Saccharophagus degradans 2-40: one gene and its partner. The main gene of each other region encodes a partner of the protein of the gene in region 2 in a complex. Links are inferred from orthologs where the notes say so. Each region holds a gene or a part of one and is shown on either strand. Other genes may lie near its edges.

Region 1 (2,902 bases), 490 kb from region 2 along the record:
ACCCAAAAGTTGGGTATTCCCTACGTATTTAAAGCGTCTTTCGATAAGGCCAACCGCTCTTCTATTAACAGCTATCGCGGCCCAGGGATGGAAGAGGGCTTGCGAATTTTTCAAGCGGTTAAAGATGAGTTTGGTGTACCTATTATTACCGATGTGCACGAATGTGATCAGGCTGCCCCGGTTGCCGAAGTGGTAGATGTTATACAACTGCCTGCATTCTTAGCGCGTCAAACAGATTTAGTAAAAGCCATGGCGGCAACAAATGCGGTAATTAATGTAAAAAAACCACAGTTTTTAAGCCCTGGTCAAATGAAAAACATAGTAGAAAAATTTGCGGAAAGCGGTAACGAGAAAGTTATTTTATGTGAGCGCGGCGCATGCATGGGCTACGACAACCTTGTTGTAGATATGCTGGGCTTTCGCACAATGAAAGAAGTAAGCGGCGGTTTGCCGGTTATTTTTGACGTGACTCACTCGTTACAGTGCCGCGATCCTTTAGGTGCAGCTTCAGGTGGGCGCCGCCATCAAACCGCAGAGCTAGGTCGTGCAGGTATAGCTGTAGGCATAGCTGGTTTGTTTTTAGAGGCTCACCCCAACCCAGCAGAGGCCAAATGCGATGGCCCAAGTGCGTTGCCGCTAGAGCAACTCGAAGCATTTTTAACACAAATGAAAACAGTGGATGATGTAATTAAAGGCTTACCCCCTTTAGACATTCGCTAGAACCCTTTTTAGTTAAAGTAAAGTAGGAAAGAGATCGTTATGAGCAAGATAGCTAACGTTATTGGTTTTGAAGTAATGGATTCACGTGGTAACCCAACGGTTATGGCGGAAGTAGTATTGGAATCTGGTGTTGTAGGCACTGCCTGTGCTCCATCAGGTGCATCTACAGGTTCGCGTGAAGCGTTGGAATTGCGCGATGGCGATAAAAGCCGTTACTTGGGCAAAGGCGTATTAAAAGCCGTTGCTAACATCAACGAAACCATCAAGCCATTATTGGTTGGCAAAGATGTAGCCGCTCAGCGCGAGTTGGACGACATTATGCTTAAAGCAGATGGTACCGAAAACAAAGCTAACTTGGGTGCGAACGCAATTTTGGCAGTGTCTTTGGCTGCTGCAAAAGCTGCTGCACAAGACAAAGGTATTCCTTTGTACGCACACATTGCCGACATTAACGGCACGCCAGGCAAATACACCATGCCTGTGCCAATGATGAACATCATCAACGGTGGTGAGCACGCCGATAACAACGTTGATATTCAAGAATTCATGATTCAGCCTGTATCTGCGCCAAACTTCACCGAAGCATTGCGCATGGGTGCTGAAGTATTCCACAGCTTGAAAAAAGTATTGGCTGGCCGCGGCTTAAACACTGCAGTGGGTGATGAAGGTGGTTTCGCTCCTAACCTTCCTTCTAACGAAGCCGCTCTTGAAGCCATTGCCGAAGCTGTTGCAGCTGCTGGTTACAAGTTGGGCGAAGAAATTACCTTGGCCTTGGATTGTGCATCATCTGAATTCTACAAAGATGGCGTATACGACATGTCTGGCGAAGGTAAAAAATTCTCTCCAGAAGAGTTCGCCGATTACCTTGCAGAACTTGCTTCTAAGTACCCAATTTTGTCTATCGAAGACGGTATGGACGAGAGCGATTGGGACGGTTGGAAAGTTCTTACCGAGAAAATCGGTAGCACTTGTCAGTTAGTGGGTGATGACTTGTTCGTTACCAACACCAAAATTTTGAAAGAAGGCATTGATAAGAGCATTGCTAACTCGATTCTTATCAAGTTCAACCAAATTGGTTCTTTGTCTGAAACATTAGACGCAATCAAAATGGCGCAAGAAGCTGGCTACACCGCAGTTATTTCTCACCGTTCTGGCGAAACCGAAGATACCACTATTGCTGATTTGGCCGTGGCTACTGCAGCGGGCCAAATTAAAACAGGTTCTTTGTCTCGTTCAGACCGTGTTGCTAAATACAACCGTTTGTTGCGCATTGAAGCTGAATTGGGTGAAAAAGCTCCTTACCGTGGCCGCGCTGAATTCAAATAATTGCGCCCATGCCATTTATGGCTAGGTAATAAAAAGCCGGCAATTTAAGTTAACGCTTGATTGCCGGCTTTTTTGTTTTACCATGCCTTAAAAATGCTATGCTTCTGCTTGTTTTAGGTGTGTTGGCGCAGGCTAACTGGTTGTTTGCATCGCGCTGTTATGTAAGTTTTTGGTAGGTTTGTTCATGAAGTGGCTCGCCATTATTTTAGTTGTTGCGCTTTTAGCTCTCCAGTATAGGCTGTGGATGGGCGAGGGTAGTATTGCCAGCGTGGTGAGTTTAAATAGAGAAATTGCCAAGCAGAAAGAAGAAAACGCGCGCCTGCGTGAACGCAACAGATTACTAGCAGCCGAAGTGGATGCATTGAAGCAAGGCAAAGATGCTATAGAAGAAAGAGCCCGCAACGACATGGGCATGATAAAAGAAGGCGAAACATTTTTTATGATTGTGGACGAAACAGACAAAGACACGAAAAAAAATAAAAAATGATCGTGCTTTAATTCGTCGCAAGCCGTGTGATACCCGCGCTAACCTATTTAATTTAATGCAGCTTACACTAGAGATATTTCTTTGATCGCGCCAAAGCAAAATACAATTTCGCAACATCGTCAGCTTTGGGCTGTTATTCCCGCATCGGGCATTGGTGCTCGTATGGGGGTTGGTATCCCTAAGCAATATTTATTGCTGTGTGGCAAAACCATTTTAGAGCATACCCTTCACAAAATAAGTCAGGTAGAAAACCTAAGCGGCATCGTTTTAGTGCTAGACGCAAACGACCAATACTGGCCCACCCTTAACTGCAATAGCATTCCCAACCTGCATGTGGTGAATGGCGGCGCTAGCCGTGCGCAATCGGTT
Region 2 (3,436 bases):
GCCCCCTCACTTCTCTGCCTTTGCCGCCAATATGCCAGCATATTAAGTGAAATAACCCATATTTAACGGCTGTTATCAGAAATTATTGGCTGATTGCATGTAGAAACCATGGCCCCAGATATAACACGGGCTTTATAAACCAAATAGTCAGTTGGCAGGTCTACAATGCGCTCACCCACAGTAAAACTACTACGTTTAACGAGTAGCACCCCAAATACGACCCCTGTGTCGCTTTGGCAAATACTGTGAAGTTTCTACACTTTCTTGCTTGCCCCAAATAGCTATACCTTTTCGCGCTCATGCTGTGCTCTATTTGAGAACACAACTACATGAAAAGAATGCTCATTAATGCAACTCAGCCCGAAGAGTTGCGCGTAGCTTTAGTCGATGGCCAATGGCTTTACGATTTAGACATAGAAAACCGCCTTAGAGAGCAAAAAAAGGCCAATATTTACAAAGGCCGAATCACCCGCGTTGAACCCTCCTTAGAAGCCGCATTTGTCGATTACGGCTCTGAACGTCACGGCTTTTTACCCCTTAAAGAAATTTCTCGCGAATACTTTGCCAAGCAGCCTAAAGACATTGACGGCCGCATCCGCATCCAAGATGTGGTTAAAGAAGGCATGGAAGTTATTGTTCAAGTAGATAAAGAAGAGCGCGGCAACAAAGGCGCGGCACTTACTACCTTCATTAGCTTGGCTGGGCGCTACCTAGTACTTATGCCCAATAACCCACGCGCAGGCGGTATTTCACGTCGCATTGACGGAGACGATCGCACAGAGCTTAAAGATGCATTGAGTCAAATTGATGTACCAGCAGGCATGGGCATTATTGTTCGCACCGCTGGCGTAGGCCGCAGAGCCGAAGAGTTGCAGTGGGATATGAACTACCTCGCTCAGCTTTGGGCATCCATTAAAACCGCTGCCGAAGAAAAAACTGCACCGGAATTCCTATTCCAAGAAAGTAACGTCATTATTCGTGCTATTCGCGATTACTTGCGCCCAGACATAGGCGAAGTAATTGTAGATAACCAAGATGCGTACAACCTTGCCACCGCATTTGTTGAGCAAGTAATGCCCAACTACCGCAGCAAAGTGAAGCTTTACGAAGAGCCTCTCCCCCTATTCAACCGCTTTCAAATCGAATCGCAAATTGAAACTGCTTTTGAGCGCGAAGTGAAACTACCTTCTGGCGGCTCTATTGTTATTGACGTTACCGAAGCGCTTATCAGTATCGATATTAACTCTTCACGCGCCACCAAAGGCGGCGATATCGAAGAAACAGCCCTACAAACTAACCTAGAAGCAGCAGATGAAATTGCCCGTCAATTGCGCTTGCGCGACATGGGCGGCCTAGTAGTTATCGACTTTATCGATATGCAGCCTGTTCGCAACCAGCGCGAAGTTGAAAACCGCATGCGCGACGCCCTAGAAATGGACCGCGCCCGCGTACAAGTTGGCCGCATTTCTCGCTTTGGGTTACTGGAAATGTCTCGCCAACGCCTGCGCCCTTCTCTTGGTGAAACCACATCTAAAGTGTGCCCTCGCTGTAGCGGTCAAGGCACCATTCGCGGCACCAAATCTATCGCGCTCTCTATTTTGCGCTTAGTAGAAGAAGAGGCTCAAAAAGAGCGCAGCGCAGAAATTCGCGCAGTTGTGCCGGTTGCCGTAGCAACCTACCTGCTGAACGAAAAGCGCAAAGTGATTTCTGGCATAGAAGAACGCCAAAAAACACGTATTGTTATTATCCCTAGCGAGAAGATGACAACGCCACACTTCGACGTACAGCGCCTGCGCGATGACGATGTAGTTTCTTCAGAAATAAGCTACAAAATTGAAGTGCCGCAAGGCGAAGACGAAGAAAAAATCCAAGATGATGCTGCAGCACTGGCTAAATTGCCACGCCCAGCGGTACAGGCTATTCCCCCTGCGCAACCTGCGCCAGAGGCTCCAAAACCAGACAGCCTATTAACTAAAATACTTAAAAAGTTAAAAGAGCTATTTAAAACGGACGACAAAAAGCGCAAGAACACCAGTAAAAACTCGCGTGGGCAACAGCGTCGTCGTGGCAACAATAGCCAAAACAACAGAAACAGAAATAGAAATCGCAACGGGCGCGGCAACGATAATCGCAATAAGAATCGCGATGACGAAATTACCGACAACCTAAGCTCACGCACCAAGTCTGACCAAAGCCAACAGGGCCAGGGCCCCAGCTCGGACGATAACAGGCCAGATCGCGGCAACCGCAAGCGCGGTAACCGCAGACGCAACAACAACCGTCGCAACGACCAGGATCGCAACGATTCACCAGAGTCTAACAACGACGAGCAACAAAACAACAACCAGCCTCAGGAGCAGAATAACGCCCCTAAAGAGCAAGGCCCTAACCGTCGCCCGAATGGACGCAGAGGCCGTGGTGGTCGTGAGCGCAAGCGCGAGCCAGTTCCACAAGCCGCCGAAGAATCAGTAACAAAAGATGATTCCGCACTAGCTGCCGAAGTGACTTCAGCAATAGACACTGCAGAAAAAGCATTCGCGACCAATAGCCCTGCTGAACTTAAGCAAGCTAAAAGCGAAGCTAAAGAGCAGGCTAAAAGCGAAGCTAAAGAGCAGGCTAAAAGCGAAGCTAAAGAGCAGGCTAAACAGGAACGAGCGCCACAAGAAGCAGCTATAACAGCAGAAACGCCCAGCGAAGCTAAGCAACCGGAAGCTACGGCTACCGCTGCAGAAGCCAAGCCAGAGCCAAGCGAAAAAGCTAAAGCAAGCCAAGCGCCGCAAGCCGCTGAAGCGAGCGATACAACTGAAACCGTAGCTGAAACCAAAGTAGAAGCACCTAGTGCCGAAGCTGCACCAGCGAAGGAAGCACCTGTAGAAACTGCCGCAGAAACCGCTAGCGAAGCTGAAACTGCAGAGCCAGTAGCTGCAGCCGAAACCGCTGAGGTTGCAGAAGTTGCAGTGGCTGAAGCTACTGAAGAGGCCTCTGAAGCAAAAGAAGAGCTCGCTCCTGCTCAAGCAGTGCGCAAGCAATACTCTCGCGCAACTAACGACCCAAGAGCGACGCCTAAACCTGTTGCCAATACGCTTGTATCTAATGTGGTTACCCAAATACGTATGTCGCGACCACTAGACACAACCCAACCGGCTAACATTTTGCGCAACCCGCGCGATTTAAGTCGCCCTGCGAACGATCCGCGCTTAAAACGCAATATAGAAGAAGTAGCGAGCGACGCATAAAAGAAAAGATTAGGTAGCCTCTTAAATGATACAAAAAAGAGGCTATCTGATTAGATTACAAACAAGTTTAAAATTTATTTCTAAACTTTAAATAAATTTTGCTTTTACGACTTGTACATAGCGTTATCCCATGTATAATTTCGTCCTCTTCCGGTGGGGTGGCTGAGTGGTCGAAAGCGGCGGTCTTGAAAACCGTTGAC

Evidence for each region. The genes of interacting proteins can lie anywhere in the genome.
Region 1: the proteins of rne (region 2) and eno are in contact, whole or in part, in a solved structure (PDB 2FYM), measured with the Escherichia coli proteins. The link is inferred for Saccharophagus degradans 2-40 from one-to-one orthologs.

Annotation. Positions count from the first base shown.
Region 1 is NC_007912.1:1,595,415-1,598,316, forward strand. It holds eno (phosphopyruvate hydratase), read left to right. Parts: upstream 1-759; coding sequence 760-2,046; downstream 2,047-2,902. Other genes in the region: kdsA (3-deoxy-8-phosphooctulonate synthase), read left to right, coding at 1-720; ftsB (cell division protein FtsB), read left to right, coding at 2,231-2,533; ispD (2-C-methyl-D-erythritol 4-phosphate cytidylyltransferase), read left to right, coding at 2,615-2,902. UniProt on the Escherichia coli protein: Catalyzes the reversible conversion of 2-phosphoglycerate (2-PG) into phosphoenolpyruvate (PEP). It is essential for the degradation of carbohydrates via glycolysis.
Region 2 is NC_007912.1:2,080,550-2,083,985, reverse strand. It holds rne (ribonuclease E), read left to right. Parts: upstream 1-329; coding sequence 330-3,236; downstream 3,237-3,436. UniProt on the Escherichia coli protein: Endoribonuclease that plays a central role in RNA processing and decay. Required for the maturation of 5S and 16S rRNAs and the majority of tRNAs. Also involved in the degradation of most mRNAs.